3 regions of the Amycolatopsis sp. NPDC048633 genome follow, and region 1 is predicted to be linked to each of the others. Evidence: riboswitches for the same ligand, from Rfam matches in the RefSeq annotation. Region 1 holds a riboswitch; each other region holds the start of a gene.
The links. A riboswitch is a leader RNA that binds a small molecule or an ion and turns the genes downstream of it on or off. The one in region 1 is predicted to bind S-adenosylmethionine.
Positions count from the first base shown of each region.

Region 2: linked by a shared signal. The riboswitch ahead of thrC (threonine synthase) and the one ahead of AB0C38_RS47850 (ATP-binding cassette domain-containing protein) in region 1 are both predicted to bind S-adenosylmethionine.
Region 3: linked by a shared signal. The riboswitch ahead of AB0C38_RS09505 (aminotransferase class V-fold PLP-dependent enzyme) and the one ahead of AB0C38_RS47850 (ATP-binding cassette domain-containing protein) in region 1 are both predicted to bind S-adenosylmethionine.

Region 1 covers NZ_JBEZHS010000061.1:17,283-24,275, forward strand. The annotation lists gene metG (methionine--tRNA ligase) at 1-17, shown strand, start outside; gene AB0C38_RS47835 (TatD family hydrolase) at 28-864, shown strand; gene AB0C38_RS47840 (transglycosylase family protein) at 1,153-2,577, shown strand; gene rsmA (16S rRNA (adenine(1518)-N(6)/adenine(1519)-N(6))-dimethyltransferase RsmA) at 2,694-3,530, shown strand; SAM riboswitch class I at 3,668-3,758, shown strand; gene AB0C38_RS47850 (ATP-binding cassette domain-containing protein) at 3,967-4,977, shown strand; gene AB0C38_RS47855 (4-(cytidine 5'-diphospho)-2-C-methyl-D-erythritol kinase) at 5,048-6,010, shown strand; gene AB0C38_RS47860 (ASCH domain-containing protein) at 6,007-6,429, shown strand; gene AB0C38_RS47865 (ABC-F family ATP-binding cassette domain-containing protein) at 6,434-6,993, shown strand, end outside.
Region 2 covers NZ_JBEZHS010000006.1:92,151-99,143, reverse strand. The annotation lists gene lepA (translation elongation factor 4) at 1-469, opposite strand, end outside; gene AB0C38_RS14710 (class I SAM-dependent methyltransferase) at 585-1,205, shown strand; gene AB0C38_RS14705 (VOC family protein) at 1,202-1,576, opposite strand; gene AB0C38_RS14700 (DMT family transporter) at 1,600-2,463, opposite strand; gene rpsT (30S ribosomal protein S20) at 2,818-3,078, shown strand; gene holA (DNA polymerase III subunit delta) at 3,152-4,132, opposite strand; SAM riboswitch class I at 4,269-4,402, shown strand; gene thrC (threonine synthase) at 4,415-5,680, shown strand; gene AB0C38_RS14680 (ComEC/Rec2 family competence protein) at 5,854-6,993, opposite strand, start outside.
Region 3 covers NZ_JBEZHS010000003.1:180,328-187,320, forward strand. The annotation lists gene AB0C38_RS09485 (penicillin-binding transpeptidase domain-containing protein) at 1-812, shown strand, start outside; gene AB0C38_RS09490 (helix-turn-helix domain-containing protein) at 1,010-1,693, shown strand; gene AB0C38_RS09495 (potassium/proton antiporter) at 1,789-3,267, shown strand; gene AB0C38_RS09500 (M23 family metallopeptidase) at 3,492-4,148, shown strand; SAM riboswitch class IV at 4,231-4,345, shown strand; gene AB0C38_RS09505 (aminotransferase class V-fold PLP-dependent enzyme) at 4,383-5,771, shown strand; gene AB0C38_RS09510 (hypothetical protein) at 5,814-6,443, shown strand; gene lspA (signal peptidase II) at 6,519-6,993, shown strand, end outside.

The sequences.
Region 1 (6,993 bases):
CGATCGTCAAAGAGTAAGAGGTAGTGCATGGGTGACGAGAAGCGCGAGCTGCCGCCGGTCCCGGACCGGCTCCCGGTGTCGGTGGTGGACGCGCACACCCATCTCGACGCGTGCGGCGCGGTCACCGCGGCCGATGTCAAGGCCCTGGTCGACCGCGCCGAGCGCGCCGGCGTCGCCCGCGTCGTCACGGTCGCCGACGACCTCGCTTCGGCCCGCTGGGCCGCCGAGGCCGCCACCTGGGACCGCCGGGTCTGGGCCGCCGTGGCGATCCACCCGACGCGGACCAAGGGGTTCGGCGAGGCCGAAAAGTCCGAAGTGGAGCGCCTGGCCGCGCAGGAGCGCGTGGTCGCGGTCGGCGAGACCGGCCTCGACTACTACTGGGACTACTCGCCGCACGACGCCCAGCAGGAAGCGTTCCGCTGGCACATCGACCTGGCCAAGCGGCTGGACAAGCCGCTGATGATCCACGACCGCGACGCCCACGAAGACGTCTTGCGCATCTTGGCCGAAGAGAATGCGCCGAATGCCGTAATCTTCCATTGTTTTTCCGGGGACGCGGAAATCGCCCGCCGCTGCCTCGACGCGGGTTATGTCCTTTCCTTCGCGGGCACGGTGACGTTCAAGAACGCGAAGGGGCTCCACGAGGCCGCGCGGCTCTGCCCGGCGGACCAGTACCTCGTCGAGACCGACGCGCCGTTCCTGACCCCCCACCCGTTCCGTGGGCGGCCGAACGAGCCGTTCGGCGCCGCCTACACCGTCCGTCACCTGGCGGCACTCAGGGGCGAAGCTGTCCACGAAGTCGCCGAATCGGTCCGGACCACGGCCGAACGGGTCTACCGACTCCCCAGTGTCACAACGGGGTGAACGCATTGCGACATCAGGGTTCCTTGATCGTCCACCTGATGGAGTGACGGGGATCACGACACTCCGGGGGGTGTTTGCGCAACCCGGCGGGACCCGTTACTGTCCCGTGATCGTGCCGGTCGGTACTGCAGACTGCAGTTGCCGACTGTTACGCCCACAGTCACGTCAGTGCACGTCGGGGAAGCGGAACCGGGTAGGTACGACCGGGACCGTGACGATGGCGCCGGCTGCGGGCCCAGACGTAAAGACGCCGCCCCGAACGGCGTCTTGGGAAAGGGAACGACACCGGTGACAGGTAGCAGACAGGCTGGAGCGCGCTCCGCGGCCGTCCTCGATCGTCGTTACGAGGAAACCGCCTACGGCCAGCTCGACTTCTCCGACGACCCGAACATCACGCAGCAGGACATCCTCGCCGCGCTCGGCCCCGACGCCGACGCGATGATGGCCGAGATCGACGTCGACGTCGACGAGCTGATCCGCCTCATCAACGCCGAGACGACGTACCTGCCGCCGATCGTCTTCCCTGACGAGATCGAGGCGGACCGGACCGCGTCCCCGCAGGCCAAGCGGGCCGCGATGGACGAGAGCATCCGCCAGACCAGCAAGGTCTGGAAGCGCCGCTTCCTCAAGGGTGCCGTCCTCAGCGTCATGATCAGCGTCGCCGGCGGCGGCGCGGCCGCGCTGGCGATGAACAAGAGCATCACCGTCGACGTCGACGGCCAGCAGCAGACCGTGCACTCGTTCGGCGACACCGTCGGCGAGGTGCTGGAAGACGCGGGCCTGTCCGTCGGCGCGCACGACTCGCTCTCCCCGTCCCCGCAGGCCGAGGTCGGCGACGGCGGCGTCATCAAGCTCGAGCGCGGCCGCCAGCTGAAGCTGATCGTCGACGGCGCGGAGCACACCTCCTGGGTCCGCGCGACCCACCTCAGCGACGCGCTCGGCCAGCTCGGCATGGCGGGCATGGACAAGCCCGGCACGTGGATGTCGATGCCGAAGGACGGCGAGCTGCCCCTCCAGGGCGCCACCGTCGAGATCAAGACCCTCAAGCACATCACGCTCTACGACGGCGCGAACGAGCCGAAGCAGGTCACCACGACCGCGGTCACCACCCAGGAGTTCCTGGGTGAGTACAAGCTCACCCTCGGCCCGGAGGACGCGGCCGAAGGCGGCTTGGACGTCAAGCTGACCGACGGCGCCGAGGTCCACATCAGCCGGACCGGCGTCTCGATGGTGAACCAGAAGGAAGCCATCGACCCGCCCGAGCAGCGCGTCGACGACCCGAACCTCGAGAAGGGCAAGACCGAGGTCGAGGACCCCGGCACGCCCGGCGAGAAGATGGTGACCTACAAGGTCACGCAGAAGAACGGCAAAGAGGTCTCGCGCGAGTCGGTCTCCGAGAAGGAGCTGACCCCGGCCAAGCCGAAGATCGTCCACGTCGGTACCAAGAAGGCTCCGGAGCCGGCCATCGGCGACGCGTCCTCGTGGGACCGCATCGCCAAGTGCGAGTCGGGCGGCAACTGGGCCACCAACACCGGCAACGGCTACTACGGCGGTCTCCAGTTCGACAAGCGCACGTGGGACGCCTACGGCGGCGACCAGTACGCGAACCTGCCGCACCAGGCTTCGCGCGAGCAGCAGATCGCGGTCGCGGAGAAGGTCCGCGACGCCCGCGGCGGCTACGGCGCCTGGCCGGTCTGCGGCAAGAAGGCTTGATCTTCCGCGAAACGGCCCCCGTCCTGTCCGGGCGGGGGCCGTTTGCGTTCGCGGGTCTGCCACGACTACTTGCACCGAGCGGAACCGGGTCCGACCACGATCGGTAAGCTCGTCCGGTGGTTGAACTGTTGGGACCTGCCGAGATCCGCGGGCTGGCGGCCGAGCTGGACGTGCGGCCGACCAAGAAGCTCGGGCAGAACTTCGTGCACGATCCCAACACCGTCCGCCGGATCGCCGAGCTCGCCGGGGTCGGTCCGGGTGACGTCGTCCTCGAGGTCGGGCCCGGGCTCGGGTCGCTCACCCTCGGCCTGCTCGCCACCGGTGCGCACGTCGTCGCCGTCGAGATCGATCCCAAGCTCGCCGAACGGCTGCCCAAGACCGTCGCCGACCGGGGGCCTGAGGTCGCCGGCAAGCTCCAGGTCATCACGGCTGATGCCCTGCGCATCACCAACGACGACCTCCCCCGGCCGACCGCACTCGTCGCCAACCTGCCCTACAACGTCGCCGTCCCGGTCGTGCTGAACCTGCTCGCCGAGGTGCCGTCCCTGACGTCCGGCCTCGTGATGGTCCAGACGGAGGTCGCCGACCGGATGGCGGCCGGCCCCGGCAGCCGGATCTACGGCGTGCCGAGCGTCAAGCTCGCCTGGTACGGCCCGGCGCGCAAGGTCGGCGCCGTGCCGCGCTCGGTGTTCTGGCCGGTGCCGAACGTCGACTCCGCGCTCGTCGCCTTCGAACGCGGTGACGCTCCGGCGTCGGACGACCGCGATCGGCTCTTCGGCCTCGTGGACGCCGCCTTCTCACAACGCAGGAAGACGCTCCGCGCCGCGCTCGCGGGCTGGGCCGGCTCGGCCGAGCGGGCCGGGGAGCTGCTCACGGCCGCCGGGATCGACCCGAAGACCCGCGGTGAGCAGCTCGGCGTGCACGACTTCGCCCGGCTGGCCGCCGCCCGTTAGCACGTCCACAGTGGAAGTCAACGGGGCCCGGCGAAAATACGCCTCTTGACGTGCGATCTCGCGATCCGGACACCGCCACTCGTGTGATCTGGGCCAACACGCTTGCTTTCGCTCCTCGGGATCGGTTTTACTCAGTACGTCCATCCCGAGCGACTGAGAGACCTGGCTCGCCGAAGTCGCAGCAACCACCCTCCACAGGGAAGGTGCTACCGCCAGGACCGATGGAGGCCGTTTCCGATGAAGAGGGTAGCTCGCCCCCTGCTCCTGACCAAGCGTCGCGTCGTCGACGAAGGCCGCCGCTCCGTGACCGCATGTCGGCGCTCCCACTGAGCTTGCCCGACCCGTCACACCTCTTCTTCACGCACCGTCCATAAAGGACGGACACTCGCTTGCGGCCGGACGCGCTTCTCTGCGCGCCCCGTTTTCTGGAGCCTTCGTGATCACCGTCGAAAACCTGTCCAAAACCTTTGCCACCAACGGAAACTCGGTCGTCGCCCTGCGCGACGTCAGCGTCGAGGTCCAGGCCGGCTCGCTGTTCGGCGTGGTCGGTCCCGCCGGGTCGGGCAAGTCCGTCCTCGCCCGCTGCATCGCGCTGCAGGAGCGGCCCGACCGCGGCGTCGTCCGCCTCGACGGCCTCAACACCGGCACCCTCGACGGCCGCCGCCTCCGCGAGATCCGCCGCCAGCTCGGCGTCGTCTCGACGAAGCCGGAGCTGATCGCCGAGCGCACGATCGCCGGCAACATCGCCTCCCCGCTGGAGCAGCTCGGCATCGACGGCCCGCAGCGCCGCAGCCGGGTCGGCTCGCTGCTCGACCTCGTCGGCCTGACGCAGCGCGCGACGCAGCGTCCCGGCGAGCTGACCGAGGGCCAGCTCCGCCGCGTCGCGGTCGCGAAGGCGCTGGCCGCGGCGCCCGCGGTGCTGCTCGCCGACGACCCGACCGCCGGCATCGACCCGGAGGAGGCCGGCGCGGTGCTCACCGTGCTCGACCGCGCCCGCGCCGAGCTGGGCACCACCATCGTGGTCACGACGCCGGACGCCGGCGTGGTCCGCCGGGTCTGCGACGACGTCGCGGTGCTCGAAGACGGCACGGTCGTCGAGCGCGGCACCGTCCTCGACCTGATCTCGAACCCGGCCAGCCGCACCGCGCAGGCGCTGCTGCCGGCCATCGAGACCACCCGCGCGCAGTCGGCGCGCTACGACCGTTCGGTCGACGTCGTGCTGGTCGGCTTCGCGTCGGTCGGCGCGCTGCTGCCCGAGGCCGCGGGCCGCTTCGACGTCGAGTTCGCCACCATCGGCGGCGGCCTGACCCGGATCGGCGACACCCCGGTCGGCCGGTTCCGCCTCGGCGTCCGCGGCGAGCGGGCCGACGCGGCGCTGGCGTGGGTCACCGAGCGCGGCGGTCACGTGACGCACACCGCCCGCGGCCCGCAGGGCGTCGCTGCCTGACCTCGAACGCCGGAACGCCCCGATGTGCACGTCACATCGGGGCGTTTTCGCGGGCACGTAGGCTGGTCGGGTGCTCGCTGTAGTCCCGCCCCCAGTCACCGTCCGGGTCCCGGCCAAGGTCAATCTGCACCTGGCGGTCGACGACCTGCGCGAAGACGGTTACCACGAGCTGGTGACCGTGTTCCAGGCTCTGTCGCTGACCGACGAGGTGACCGTCGCGGTCACCGAGGAGCCGGGCCTGGAGATCTACGGCGAGGGTGAGGGCTCGGTGCCCGCCGACGGCACCAACCTCGCCTGGCGCGCGGTCGAAGCGCTTTCCGCGCACGTCGGCCGCACCGAAGAGCCGAACGTCCGGGTGGTGCTGCGCAAGGGCATCCCGGTCGCGGGCGGCATGGCGGGCGGCAGCGCCGACGCGGCCGCGACCCTGGTCGGGCTGGCGAGCCTGTGGAACCTCGACGTCACGCGCGACGAGCTGGCCGAGATCGCCGCCGGGCTGGGCAGCGACGTCCCGTTCGCGCTCTACGGCGGCACCGCGCTGGGTACCGGGCGGGGCGAGCAGCTCGTCCCGGTGCTGTCGCGGCACACCTTCCACTGGGTGCTGGCCTTCGACCAGGAAGGGCTGTCGACGCCGAAGGTGTTCAAGGAGCTGGACCGCCTGCGCGCCGACGGCAACCCGCCGCGGATCGGCTCGCACACCCCGGTCGTCGAAGCCCTGGCTTCGGGCGACCCGCGTCAGCTGGCGCTGCTGCTGGGAAACGACCTCCAGGCGGCGGCGGTTTCGCTGCGGCCCGGGCTGCGCCGGACGCTGCGAGCCGGCGTCAACGCGGGCGCGCTCGCCGGCACGGTCTCCGGATCCGGCCCGACGTGCGCGTTCCTCTGTGAGGACGCGCATTCGGCGGTCGAGGTCGCCGCGGAGCTGTCGGGTGCGGGGGTGTGCCGCACGGTCCGGGTGGCGCACGGCCCGGTCCCCGGCGCCCGCGTGGTCGGCGGGGACGACGCGCCGCGCCCGGCGCCGCCGCGGGTGCACGCGTGAAGCACGCCGAGTTCGCGTTTCCGGGACCGTTGCGCGACAAGCTCGTCGCGGCGATCCTGCGCGGCGAAAAGACTTCGACCACCGGCCTGGTCGTCGAATACGAGAAGTACGGCGAAGAGCTGCCCGTCGTCGGCGAGCGCGAGCTGATGATCGACTCGGCGGGCGAGGGGCTGGCGATCCTCGAGACGACCGAAGTGCGCGTCATCCCACTGTCCGAAGTGGACTTGCAGCACGCGATCGACGAGGGCGAAGGCTTCACGAGCGTTGCCGAGTGGCGCGCCGGTCACACGGACTACTGGCAGGGTGCGGAAATGCGCGCCGCGCTGGAAGATCCGAAGTTCACCGTGGACGACACGACGCAGGTCGTGGCGACGCGGTTCGTCATCGTGACAGTGTTTCCCAAAGAGAGGATCGGCTGAGCGGATGGCCAACCTGGTCAACCTGGAGGCGGTGAGCAAGTCCTACGGGGTGCGCCCGCTCCTGGACGGTGTGTCGCTCGGCGTCGCGGCCGGGCAGCGCATCGGCGTCGTCGGCCTCAACGGAGGTGGCAAGACCACGCTCCTGGAAGTCCTTTCCGGACTGGCCGAGCCGGATTCCGGCCGGGTCAGCCATGTCGGCGGCTTGCGGATGGCTGTGGTCACCCAGCGGACCGAGCTCCCGGACGGCAGCAGCGTCGGCGAGGTCGTGCTCGAACGCTACGGCGCCGAGCACGAATGGGCGGCCGACGCGCGCGTCCGGTCCATTGTGGACGGGCTCGGCATCACGGCGATCGGGCTGGACACGCCGACGGCGAACCTCTCCGGTGGCGAGCGGCGCCGGGTTTCGCTGGCCGCCGCGCTGACCGGTGAGCTCGACCTCGTCGTGCTCGACGAGCCGACCAACCACCTGGACGTCGAAGGTGTCCAGTGGCTCGCCGACCACCTGCTGACCCGGCGGATCGCGGTCGTGGTCGTCACGCACGACCGGTGGTTCCTCGACACCGT
Region 2 (6,993 bases), on a different contig from region 1:
GCTCACCCGCGTACTTGTCGGGGTCGGCCGAGGGCAGGTCGATCTTGTTGAGCACCGGGATGATCTGGAGGTTGTTCTCCAGCGCGAGGTAGAGGTTGGCCAGCGTCTGCGCCTCGATCCCCTGCGCGGCGTCGACCAGCAGGACAGCGCCTTCGCACGCCTCCAGCGCCCGGGAGACCTCGTAGGTGAAGTCCACGTGGCCGGGGGTGTCGATCATGTGCAGGACGTGGTCCTGGCCGTCGACCTGCCAGGGCAGCCGGACGTTCTGGGCCTTGATGGTGATCCCGCGCTCGCGCTCGATGTCCATCCGGTCGAGGTACTGCGCGCGCATGGCCCGCTCTTCCACGACGCCGGTGAGCTGCAGCATGCGATCGGCCAGGGTGGACTTGCCGTGGTCGATGTGCGCGATGATGCAGAAGTTCCGGATGAGCTCCGGAGGCGTGAAGGTCGTGTCGGCGAACGTCGTCACTCGAATGAGTCCTCGGAAAGTCGGGGATGGCCACCTCTATGCTCCCATGGCGCTCCGGGTGCGGGTGGGGGTCATCCCCGATGCGAGCCCACGTGATCCGTGGTGCCCTCGAAGTATGAGCACTTCGCACCAGCCGGCACCACCTCCCCAGCCGGATCCAGGCGGCTTCGGCCGCGTCCTCGACCGTGCTTTCGGTCACCCTTCCGGAGCCCTCGGCCGCCTCGGCGGCTGGGTGATGGCGCGCGGCAACGCCGCCACCGAACACCGCATCGTCGACTTGGCCAAGATCGAACCGGACGAGACCGTCCTGGTCGTCGGACCCGGCCCCGGCGTCGGCCTGGACGCCGCCGCGCGGCTGGCCGGGCGCGTGATCGGCATCGACCCCTCGCCCGAAATGCTCGCGCTGTGTCACGAGCGGTGCGGCGACCGCGTCGAACTGCGCGAGGGGTCGGCGGCGCACACCGGCGAGCCCGACGAGTCCGTCGACGTGGTGCTGACCGTCAACAACGTCATGCTCTGGGACGACCGCGCGGCCGGGTTCGCCGAGCTGGTCCGGGTGCTGCGCCCCGGCGGACGCCTGCTGCTGTCCGCGCACGAGAAGGAGCTGCCCGTGAGCAGGCACGTCTTGGCCGACGAAGCCGCCGAAGCGGGCTTCGCCGACCTGCAGACCTGGACCTGGGAACCGCCCGGCTTCGCCGCGCTGGCCGCGCAGTTGCGCGCCGTCAAGCCCGCTTAGCGGGTGTCCGTGCGGATCGGGTGACCTTCGGGCACCTCGACCAGCACGATCCGCGTGCCGTCCGGATCGGCGATCCAGGCCTCGTCGAGGCCCCACGGCTCGCGCTGGGCGTCCCGCACCGGCTCCAGGCCCTTCGCCTTCAGGTCGGCCAGGGTGCCGGCGAGGTCCCGGACCTGCACCCAGAGCACCAGGTCGGGCGACGAACCCGTCTCGCCCCGGCCGGAGACCTCCAGGGAACCGTGGCCGAGGAAGAACACCGTCCCGCCGGGGAACTCACGCTCCACAGCCAGGCCGAGGGTGTCGCGGTAGAACGCCGTCGTCGCGTCGACGTCGCGCGGGCGGATCAGCAGCCGGCTCTTCAGGACTTCCATCCGACCATCCCTACCGGACGCGCTCAGGCGGCCGCAATCGCGGCGATGCCGGAGAGCACGATCACCGACCCGGCGAGCCGCCGCACGGCGTCACGCTCACCCAGCACCAGCCAGGCGGCGAGGCCGCCGAGCACGATGCTCAGCTCCCGGGCGGGCGCGACCAGGCTGACCGGCGCCATCGTGAGAGCGAACAGCACGAGGATGTACGCGATCGGCGAAAGCAGCCCGACGACCAGCACCTCGCGGCGCTGCTCGCGCCAGATCCGCGTCACCTCGGCGCGGCCGGCCAGGGCGCCGGGCACGAGCATCACGCTCTGCAGGACCGAGCCGAGGCCGAAGTAGACGACCGGGGGCACGCCCAGGCCGGTCACCGAGTGCGCGTCCCAGAGGGTGTAGCCGGCGATGAAGGCGCCGGTCAGGAGGCCGTAGACGATCCCGGCGCGGCGCCCCGCCACCGGGCCGTCCTTCCGGCCCGTGCTGATCACCAGCACTCCCGCGATGACCAGGAATGCGCCGACCAGGCCGAGCCAGCCGGGCCGTTCGCCGAGCACGAGGACGGCGGCGAGCACCGACAGCAGCGGCCCGGTGCCCCGCGCGACCGGGTAGACGACGGAGAGGTCGCCGACGCGATATCCGCGCTGCAGCACGATGCCGTAGGCGATGTGCAGCACCGACGTGACCACGGCCGCCACCAGCCAGCTCCACTGTGGACGTTGCGGCTCGACGACCAACAGCACCACCGTCACCGGCAGGAGCACGACCGCGGAAGCCGTGTAGTAGAGCCAGACGAACTGGGTGCCACCGGAGGAGATCCGCTTGGCGGCCAGGTTCCACGCGGCGTGCACGACGGCGGCGATGAGGACGAAGGACAGTGCGGTGGTGTTCATGGGACCCCTTACGGGTTTTCGCGCGCGCGAAAACCGGGTCCTCCAGGCTTTTGCCCCGTCAGATGAACGGCAAGTCTTCCGGACCCGCCGATGGTGCCGCTCGGACCAGGCCCACCGGTCCTGGTTGTGTGGTGCGGTGCGCGGACCGGCGACGGAACCCTAGGCACTACCGGCGTCCACCGTACTCCTGGTGATCGGCACCGCGCAGATCCCGGCGGCGGGGGTCGCGGGCCGGGCTGTTAAAGTTGTCGCTCGTTGCCGTGCGGCATTCCGTCATGGAGGAAACCCGCTCTTTCGAGCGGGGCCACTTGAGCGCGGCGGCGAATCTCACCCGAGTGAACCAGGAGTTGCCCTATGGCCAACATCAAGTCGCAGATCAAGCGCATCACGACGAACGAGAAGGCGCGTCTGCGCAACCAGGCGATCCGGTCCTCGGTGAAGACCGCGATCCGCAAGGTCCGCGAAGCCGCCGAGGCCGGCGACAAGGCCAAGGCCGTCGAGCTGCAGCGCGACGCCGCCCAGAAGCTGGACAAGGCCGTCTCGAAGGGCGTGCTCCACGCCAACCAGGCCGCCAACAAGAAGTCGGCGCTGGCGAAGCGCGTCAACGCGCTCTGAGCTGGTTGATTTCTGGGCTGTTGATTTTCCAAGAAGGCCCCGGCTCCGGCCGGGGCTTTCTTCATGCCCGGGGTCAGCGGTCGCCCTTGGCGGCCGCCACCTGGAGGACGGCGCGCTCCAGCGCGTAGCCCGGGTCGGCCGCCACGCCCTTGACCTCGGCGTTCAGCCTCGCCACGACCCGCATCGCCGTCGCCAGGCCGTCCTGGTTCCAGCCCCGGGACTGGCCCTGGGCCTTGCGGATCTTCCACGGCGGCATGCCCAGCTCGCCGGCCAGCTGGTTCGGGTTGCCCCGGCCCGCGCCCGAGACGCGGGCGATCGTGCGAACGGCGTCGGCCAGCGCGTCCGCGACCAGGACGTGTGGGACGCCCAGCTGCATCGCCCAGCGCAGCGACTCCAGCGCCGCCGAGCGGTCACCGCTCACGGCCTTCTCCGCCACCGCGAACCCGGTGACGTCGGCCCGGCCGCGGTGGTAGCGGTGGACCGCGTCCGCGTCGACGGTCCCGCCGGCGTCCGCCACCAGCTGCGTCGCCGCCGAGGAGAGTTCCCGCAGGTCGGAGCCCACTGCCTCGAGGAGCGCGGCGACCCCGGCCGCGTCGATCTTGCCGCCCACCCGGCGCACCTCGTGGCGGACGAACTGCTCCCGCTCGGCGGGCTTGGTCAGCTTCGGGCACTCGGTGATTTCGGCGCCGGCCTTCTTCAGCACGGCCGGCAGCGACTTGCCCGCCTTGCTGCGGCCGCCGCCGGTGTGCACGACGACCAGCACGATGCCGTCCGCCGGGTCCTTCAGGTAGGACGCCACGGCGTCGGCCAGCTCCTGCGAGATGTCCTGCGCCGACTCCAGGACGATCACGCGGCCTTCGCTGAACAGCGACGGGCTGACGAGTTCGGCCAGCTCGGGGGCTGTGAGATCGGACACCCGGACGCGGGTCAGCTCGGCCGTGGCGTCGATCGCGCGGGACGCGGTGAGCGCCTCACGGACGGCGCGCTCGATCAGCAGTTCTTCCTCACCCAGGACCAGGAGCAGCGGGGCCGGGGCGGTGGCTTGCGCGGTCACCCGAGGATCCTCTCACTTGCGGTGTCGTGCGCCCGCTCCGGTGATGTCGAGCGGGCACCGTGGCACGGCTCGAGCGTCATGTCGTACGGTGTCTTCGAGGCAGCGCTCGTTCTGGTGCGCGCCGACAACTGAATACCGCTCATCCAGAGGGGCAGAGGGAACGGCCCGACGAAGCCCCGGCAACCGGCGTACAGCCTGTCATCCCGCGATCGCGGGATAGCTGACGACCACGGTGCCAATTCCGGCCCGCTTCGGCGGGGCAGATGAGGAAGGAACCTCGCGATGACCGCAACCCTCGGCACGACCTCCACCACGAAGACCCCGGATCTCGGACCGGCCGTCGAACTGGTGTCGAAGGAAGAGGGCCACCGGCAGCCGCTCGCCCCCGAGTTCGTCTCCGCCGAAGACTTCTCGCCGCTCGAGGTCGCCTACGACTTCGGCCGCGTCCGCCGCGAAGACATCGAGGCCGGCCCCAAGAACATCTGGCGCTACAAGAAGCTCCTCCCGGTGCCGTCCAACGTCGAAGAGATCCCGAACACCGAGCCCGGCGCGACCCGGCTGATCCGCGCCGACCGCCTCGCCAAGGAGCTCGGCCTCAAGCGTCTGTGGGTCAAGGACGACACCGGCAACCCGACGCACTCGTTCAAGGACCGCGTCGTCGCCGTCGCGCTGGCCGCGGCCCGCGAGTTCGGGTTCGAGGTGCTCGCGTGTCCGTCGACCGGCAACCTGGCCAACGCGGTCGCCGCCGCGGCCGCCCGCGCGGGCTGGAAGTCGGTCGTGCTGATCCCGAAGACCCTCGAGCGCGCCAAGATCCTCACCACCGCGGTCTACGACGGCGACCTGATCGCCGTCGACGGCAACTACGACGACGTCAACCGCCTCGCCACCGAGCTCGCCGGTGAGCACCCGACGTGGGCGTTCGTGAACGTGAACGTCCGGCCGTACTACTCGGAAGGCTCGAAGACGCTGGCCTTCGAGGTCGCCGAGCAGCTCGGCTGGCGCATCCCGCCGCAGATCGTCGTGCCGATCGCCTCCGGTTCGCAATTGACCAAGGTGGACAAGGGTTTCCGCGAGCTGGGCCAGCTCGGTCTCGTGGACGCCAGCCCGTACAAGGTGTTCGGCGCGCAGGCCACCGGTTGCTCGCCGGTGTCGGCCGCGTTCCGCGCCGGCCAGGACGTGGTCCAGCCGGTGAAGCCGGACACGATCGCCCGCTCGCTGGCGATCGGCAACCCGGCCGACGGCCCGTACGTGCTCGACATCGTCAACCGCACCGGCGGCGCGATCGAGGACGTCAGCGACGAAGAGGTCGTCGAAGGCATCCGGCTGCTGGCCCGCACCGAAGGCATCTTCACCGAGACCGCCGGCGGGGTCACCGTCGCGACGGCGAAGAAGCTGATCGAGTCGGGCAAGCTGGACCCGGAAGCCGAGACGGTGCTGCTGATCACCGGCGACGGCCTCAAGACCCTCGACGCGATCGAGAACCACGTCGGCCCCAAGGCGACGGTCCCGGCTTCCGCCGCGGCCGTGAACGAGGCGCTCGGCTACTGACATCCGCGCACCGGGGCGGGCCCACCTGGCTCGCCCCGGTGAGTGCCTCCTTCCGGGCTGTTGTCGTGGTCGCACGCGTCGAAAACCTCGCCGATGAAGGCGGACAGCGCTGGGTGAGACGCCGGATGACTGACGAACGCAGCCACCACCCGGCCCGCCCGGTACGACCGGGCTCAGCGGCGAGGCGGGCCGCGCGGCTCGCCTCGGCGTGCTGTCGCCGGGCCTGCTGGGTCGCCGACCACCGCGGTGTCGCCGTCCACGTCGGTCCGGGTGACCAAGGCGCCCAGCGCGGTCAGGGTGTCCATTGTGGACTTGTTGGGGTGCCCGTAGGTGTTGCCCGCGCCCACGCTGACCAACGCCACCCGGGGCGCCACCGCCGCGAGGAACGCCGGCAGCGAGTAGCGCGAGCCGTGGTGGGGGACCTTCAATATCTCCGCCTTCAGGTTGTCGCCGTCGGCCAGCAGGTCGGCCTGGGCCGCCAGCTCGACGTCACCGGTCAGGAGCACCCGGCCGGCCGGGGTCTGCGCTCGCAGGACCACCGAGCTGTTGTTGATCGTCGTGCCGTCCTGCTGCCCGGCCGAGCGAGCCGGGACGTAGCGCGGGCCGAGCACGTCGAGCGCCAGGCCGGGCCACGCCAGCCGCTCCCCCGGCGTCAGCTCCACCAGGGGCACGTGCTGCCGGCGAGCCTCCTCCGCGACCTGGCGCCACGCCCACTCCGGCGCCCGCCCCGGGCCGACGGCGATCCCGCCGACCGCCCGGCCGTCGAAGACCGACGAGAGCCCGCCGATGTGGTCGGCGTGCAGGTGGCTCAGCACCAGCAACGGGATCCGGTCGACGGCCAGCCGGTGCAGGCACTCGTCCACCGGCCCCGGCTCGGGTCCGGTGTCCACGACGACCGCGCGCCCCGGCTCCGCCGTCGCCAGCACGACGGCGTCGCCCTGCCCGACGTCGCACTCGACCATCGCCCAGTTCCGCGGTGGCCACGCCGGCGCGAGCACCCGGACCGGCACGAACACCAGCAGCGCACCGGTGACCAGCACCGCCATCACCAGCCGCACGCGCCGGTGCCGGGCGGCCAGCACCAGCACCACCAGCACGGCGGCGGCGAGCAGCCCGCCCGTCCAGCCGCCGGGCCAGGCGACGACCGCGCCGGGCGCCCGCGCGCCGTGCCGCGCCACCGTGATCAGCCACCGGGCCTCCGGATCGGCCAGGTGCACCAGGACCTTGCCGGCACCCGGCCACCACGGGCCGAGCACCGTCGCCAGCACGCCGAGCACCGTCGCCGGGGCCACCACGGGCGCGGCGAGGACGTT
Region 3 (6,993 bases), on a different contig from region 1:
TCGCGCTCGACACCGGTTCGGGCGACATCCTGGCCGTCGCGCAGAACGCGGCCGCCGGGAACGCACCGAAGGCGCTGCACGGCCTGTACGAGCCGGGTTCGTCGTTCAAGATCGCGACGTCGGTCGCCGCGGTCCAGCAGAGCGGCCTGAACGCTGCCTCGCCGGTCGACTGCCCCGGCGTCGCGACCATCGGGACGCGGACGGTCAAGAACGAGGGCTTCGAGCTGGGCGCGACGAACCTGCAGACGGCGTTCGCGCGGTCCTGCAACACGACGTTCGGGCAGCTCGCGCTGGCCCTGCCCGCCAACGGGCTGCAGAAGGCGGCCGACGAGCTGGGCCTCAACGCCGACTACGAGATCCCGGGGATCGACACCGAGCTGGGCAAGGTGGAGCCCGCGGCGAGCAAGGACGAGCAGGTCGAGGACGGGTTCGGCCAGGGCCGGATCCAGGCGAGCTGCCTCGGCGGCGCGCTGATGGCGGCCACGGTCGCGTCCGGCAAAGCGATCACGCCGCGGCTGTGGCACGACCTCGAGACGACGGTCGTCAAGGGTTATTCGCCGCCGCCGGCGTCGGTGCTCGGCCAGGTGCGGAAGATGATGCGCGCGGTGGTGACCAGCGGAACCGGTCGTGGTGCCGCGGGCGCGGGCGAGGTGTTCGGCAAGACGGGCACGGCCCAGTTCGGCGACGGCTCGGACGCCACCGGCTGGTTCGTCGGGTACCGCGGGAACGTCGCGTTCGCGGTGGTCCTGGAGGACTCGAACGACTCGGGCCCGGCGGTCACCCTGGCCGCGAAGTTCCTGAAGGCCCTCTAGCCCCCCCGTACCCGGAGGGTCGGTTCGCGTACCCAGGGAGTCGGCTCACGTACCCAGAGGGTCGGCTCACGAGCCGACCGTCCAGGTACGCGAGCCGACCCTTCAGGTACGCGAGCCGACCGTCCAGGTACGTGAGCCGACCGTCCGGGTACCTCGCTTCGGCCGCGGGCGAAGGGTGGCCGCCGTACCGTGGTCGCATGGAGACGATCGCTCTCGCCGAGGTCGCCGCGGTGCTGGCCGACCCGAGCCGCGCCACCATGTGCCTCGCCCTGCTGGACGGGCGGGCCTGGACCGTCGGCGAGCTGGGCAAGGCCGCCGGGATCGCGCTCTCCACGGCCAGTGAGCACGTCACCCGGCTGGTCGACGCCGGGTTCGTCGTCCGGGTCAAGCAGGGCCGGGCCAGCTACGTCCGGATCGCCGACCCGCGCGTCGCCGAGCTGATCGAGCACCTGGCCCAGCACGCCGAGCACCGGCCGGTGACCGGGCTGAAGTCGTCGCTGCGGGTGAAGCGGCTCGGGTTCGCACGGACCTGCTACGACCACCTCGCCGGCGTGCTCGGCGTCGCCGTCCGCGACGGCATGCTCGCCACCGGCCTCCTCGACACCGCCGACGGGCTGACGCTGACCGGGCGTGGCCGCGAGGTGCTGGCCGGTCTCGGCGTGCCCCTCGCCGCCGGGCGGCGGCCGCTGCTGCGCGACTGTCTGGATTGGACGGAGCGCCGCGACCACCTCGCCGGCGCGCTGCCCGCGGCGCTGCTCGACCGGGCGGTCGAAGCCGGCTGGGTCGGCCGCGACGGGCACCGCGCGGTGAAGATGTTTCCGGCGGCGGAGAAACCCTTCGCCGCACTCGGTGTCGATCTCGCCGCGCTCGGTGGGCCTTAACACACCACGCCCTCGGCGCGCCCCAGCGGTACACGAAGGAGTTAACTCGCCCGCTTCACTATTCTGAGGGCCCACGGCACTCGGAGGGAGGCGGCATGGACCAGCTTCCCGTGCTGCTCGGCGTCGGCGGCGCCGTGCTGCTCGCCTCCGTGCTCGCCGTGCGCGTGTCGATCCGGCTGGGCCTGCCTTCGCTGCTGCTCTACCTCGCGATCGGGGTGCTGCTGGGCGAGGCCGGCTTCGGCATCCGCTTCGACAACCCGGAGCTGACCCAGTCGCTCGGGCTCGCCGCACTCGTCATGATCCTCGCCGAAGGCGGGCTGACGACGCGCTGGTCGGCGGTGAAACCCGCACTGGGCATCGGGATCGCACTGTCCACTGTGGCCGTTGTGGTGAGTGTCGCGGTGACCGGCGCCGCCCTGCACTGGCTGCTGGGCCTCGACTGGCGGTTCGCGCTGCTGTGGGGCGCGGTGCTCGCGTCGACCGACGCGGCCGCGGTGTTCTCGGTGCTGCGCTCGGCCGGGATCGGAAAACGGCTCACCGGAGCGCTGGAACTCGAGTCGGGCATCAACGACGCGCCGGCGTACATCGCCGTCGTGGTGCTGGCCGAAGGCACCACTGTGGACTGGACGCTCCCGCTGCTGGTGGTCTACGAGCTGGGCGCGGGCCTGGCCATCGGGCTCGCCTTCGGCTGGCTCGGCGGGATCGCGCTGCGCCGGGCCGCGCTGCCGGCGACCGGCCTCTACCCGCTGGCCACGGTCGCGGTCTGCGTGGTGGCGTACTCGTCCGGGCAGCTGCTGCACGCGTCCGGGCTGCTCGCCACCTACGTCGCCGCGCTGGTGCTCGGGAACTCGCGGCTGCCGCACCGCTCGGACACGCTGTCGTTCGCCGAAGGGCTCGGCTGGCTGGCGCAGATCGGGCTGTTCGTGCTGCTCGGCCTGTTCGCCTCCCCGGGCCGGGTGCTCGAGGCGGTGGTGCCGGGCCTGGTCGCCGGGGCCGTCGTGCTGCTGCTGGCCCGGCCGATCTCGGTCGTGCTGGCCATGCTGCCGTTCCGGTTGCCGTGGCGGGAACAGGCGTTCCTGTCGTGGGCCGGGCTGCGCGGCGCGGTGCCGATCGTGCTCGCCATGATCCCGCTGTCGCAGGGGGTGCCCGGCGCGCAACGGCTGGTCAACGCGGTGTTCGTGCTGGTCATCGTGCTGACGCTGCTCCAGGGCGCGACGCTCGGGCCGCTCGGGCGGTGGCTCGGGCTGGCGAAGAAGTCCGAGGCGCACGAGATCGAAGTCGACTCCGCGCCGCTGGACGAGCTGGGCGCCGAACTGCTGCAGGTCCGCATCCAGCCCGGGTCGAAGCTGCACGGCGTGTACCTGTCGGAGCTGCGGCTGCCGGTCGGCGCGACGGTCAGCCTGGTCGTGCGCCAAGGCGCCGGCTTCACGCCGCAGAAGACCAGCCGGCTCCAAGAGCACGACCAGCTGCTGGTGGTCACGACCAGCGAGGTCCGCGACACCGTCGAACGCCGGCTCCGCGCGGTGGACCGGGCCGGCCGCCTGGCCCGCTGGAAGGGCGAGTCGGGTCGTTAACCCGTTCGTGGTCGTGGCCGTGCCGTGACCGATCGGACGACTCGGTCGTCGCGGACCTGCTCGTTGTCCGGTCGCTGTCCGGTTCTCGTGCTGACCTGGTGATCTTCTTCCACGAGGGTGAACTCTGCCCGTCAAGATCTTCCCGATGATCCAACCTTTGGCCTACTGTGCGCTCGATCCGGTTAGTTCGAATGGGTGAGCGTTAGGCCAAAGGAGTACGCACGGTGACGAAACTGCACGTTCGTGGGGCGGTTCTGGCCGCCGCGATGACCGCCGCTCTCGGACTGGCCGCCGCGCCGGCCGCGACCGCCGAGGTGGCTCCGTTCCCGGTGCTCGCCCTGCCGTTCAAGGCCGGTCAGCAGGTCTACTCGGCCGGCATCCACTCCGACGACGGCGACACCGGCGTCAAGAACGCCATCGACGTCAGCCCGGCCGACCGCACCGTGCGCGCGCCGCTGGCCGGCACCGTGCACCTGCAGCACTGCGCGGGCGGGGACTGGGTGACCATCGACCACGCCGGCGGCTGGCGGACCGGGTACTACCACATGGAGGGCATCGCGGTCACCGACGGTGAGCACGTCGAGGCCGGGGCCGAGCTCGGCTCGACCGGCAACGCGCTCCCGTGCGGCGGCAGCAGCACCGGCGCCCACGTGCACTTCACGCTCTGGACCCTGCCCGACGCCCCGGCGGCGAACTGGGACGGCGTGGCGTTCGACCGGTTGTCCACGACCGTTGCCGCCGTCAACGGTGAGGCGGTCGACGGGAAGACCATCGGCGGCTGGCTCTTCACCGCGGGAACCGAGCAGTACACCGGCACGGCGACGCACCTCGCCGACCACGCCGTGACGCAGCTGCCGGGCCACTTCCGCGCGAAGCTTTGAGCCTTCACTGTGTGTGAGCGGCGTCTCAGAATGTGAGGCGGGGGTTGGCCGCCGGCGCGATTCTCGGTTACCTTCTGACTCAGGTCATGAGTGCCAGCGCGAAGCCCCGGCTTGCTGGCCGGCAACCCTCCTACCGCGGTGGGGTGCCCCGGGTGAAGACCGGGCCGGTCGCGCCGTGCGACGGGCAAGCGCGGGCCCCTCGTCGGGGTCCCCCGGACCGCCGAGGAGGCACCGATGACTCTCGCCATCGACCGCACCAGCACGACCACCGCCCCGGAAACCGCGCCGGCTGTCTTCGCCGCTCCGGCCGAATCCGCCGGAACCCTTGCCGCACAAAGCGGCCCGGCCGTCGCCGGAGCCTCGCTGCGGGTCCCGCTCGTCACCGGCGAAACCATCGGCTACGCCAACCTCGACCACGCCGCGAGCGCCCCCTGTCTCGAGGCGGTCCGCAGTGCGGTGGACGAGTTCCTGCCCTGGTACGCCAGCGTCCACCGCGGCGCCGGGTTCGCGTCGCAGGTCTCGACCCGTCTCTACGAGCGCACCCGCGACGTCCTGCGCCGCTTCGTCGACGCCCGCCGGACCGACACCGTCGTGTTCACCCGCAACACCACCGACTCCTTCAACCTGCTCGCCCGCAGCCTGCCCCGGCACACGACGGTGATCGTCTTCGACACCGAGCACCACGCCGCGCTGCTGCCGTGGCAGGGGCCGAACGTCCGGCGGATCCCGACCCCGCGCACCCGGCTCGCGGCAGTGTCCGCTGTGGACGAAGCGCTCGCGGATTCCCCGCAGGGGCCCCGGTTGGTCGTGGTCACCGGAGCGTCCAATGTGACCGGTGAGCTGCTGCCGGTGGCGGAGATCGCCGCCGTGGCGCGCAGGCACGGCGCCCGCATCGCGCTCGACGCCGCCCAGCTGGCCCCGCACCGCCGGATCTCGATCAAGGAGCTGGACGTCGACTACGTCGCCGTGTCCGGCCACAAGCTGTACGCGCCCTTCGGTGCGGGCGCGCTGATCGGCCGCGCCGACTGGCTGCGCGCCGCCCGGCCGTACCTCGCCGGTGGTGGCGCGACCAAGCTCGTCACCGAGGACGCGGTGGTCTGGAACACCGGGCCCGAGCGCCACGAAGCCGGCTCGCCCAACACTGTCGGCGTGTACGCGCTCGGCGTCGCGTGCGAGAAGCTGAGCGAGAACTGGGACGCCGTCGTGGCGCACGAGCAGGCGCTGCTCACCCGGCTGCGCAAGGGTTTGGCCGGCATTCCGGGCTGCGCCGAGCTGCGGCTGTTCGACGCGCCGGTCGACCGCGTCGGCACGGTCAGCTTCGTCGTCGACGGCTTCGACCCGGGCTGGCTGGCGGCAGTGCTGTCCGCCGAGTACGGCATCGGCGTGCGCGACGGCGCCTTCTGCGCCCATATCGCGGCCCAGCGCCTCATCGGCATCACCGGCGGCGACGGCCGGCAGGCGGTCCGCGTCAGCCTCGGCCTGGGCAGCACCGAGGAGCACGTCGACCGCGTGGTGCTGGCGCTGCGCCAGATCGTCGCGCGCGGGGCCCGCTGGGAGTACGCGAAGGTCGACGGCCGCTGGGCTCCGGTGGGCGACCCGCGGGAGCTGCCGCCGTTCTGCTGAGCGCGGGCCTCGTAGTCCTGGCGGCGGCGCTATCCTGCCCCGATGGGGGATGGACGACGATTCTGGTTCCCGTTGGCCGCGCTGGGGTTCGCCCAGCTCGTGATGGCCGTGGTCGCGCTGGTCCCGGACGCCCCGGCGGCCGGCGAGTTCGTGAACATGCGCGGCTACCAGATGTCCCAGGAGCTCCACGGCCTGGCGGTCGGCGGGGTCGGCGGCACCGGCGGCTGGTACTCGACCGGCGCCGTCGCGGTGGACGTCGTGCCGCCGGCGGCGCTCGGCTGGCTCGCCGGTCTCGCTTGCGTGGTGCTCGCCGTCGCGGGCTGGTACTGGCTGAGCCTGCGCCGGGCCGGCACGCCGCCGCGGCCCGTCCGGTTCGTGCTCGGCACCCTGGGCGCCCTGGTGGCCCTCCCGCTGCTCGACCTGGTCGGCGCCGTGGAGCTGCGGCTCTCCGGTGACGTCCGGGGCGAGCTCGTCGCGGCACTGGGGCTGCTGGTGCTGGCGGCCTACGAGCGCAGCTGGTTCGTGCTGGCCGTGACCGTGGTGTTCATGCTGGTCAGCGTGCTGTTCCCGACACCGGTGACCGGCACGCTGAGCGCGGCGGGCGTCCTGTTCACCGCCGCCTTCGCGGTCCTCCTGCGGCGCCCCCACGACACTGCCGCCGACACACCCTGACCAGCCGTGGACAATGGACGGGTGAGCACCGAGCCCAGCCACTCCGAACCCGACGCCGACACCGCCGCCGAGGCGGTGCCCGACCCCGCTGCCGACGCGCCGGAGAACCCCGGGGTCCCGGCGAAGCCGCTGCTGCCGAAGCGCCGCGTGGGCTGGGTGTTCGCCATCGCGGTCGTGTTCTGGGCGATCGACCTGGTGACGAAGAACCTGGTCGCCGCCAACCTCGAAGGCAAGGAGCCGGTCCGGATCCTCGGCGGGCTCATCTACCTGCAGGTGATCCGCAACCCGGGTGCGGCCTTCTCGATGGCCACCGGCATGACGTGGGTGCTCGCGCTGGTCGCGCTGGCCGTCGTCATCGCGATCATCTGGCTGTCCCGGCGGCTGCGCTCGATCGGCTGGGCCATCGGCCTCGGCCTGGTGCTCGCCGGCGCCACCGGCAACCTGACCGACCGCATCTTCCGCGCGCCCGGCGGGCTGCAGGGCCACGTCGTCGACTTCATCTCGGCGTTCGCCCCGAACGGCAAGGGCTTCGCGATCTTCAACATCGCCG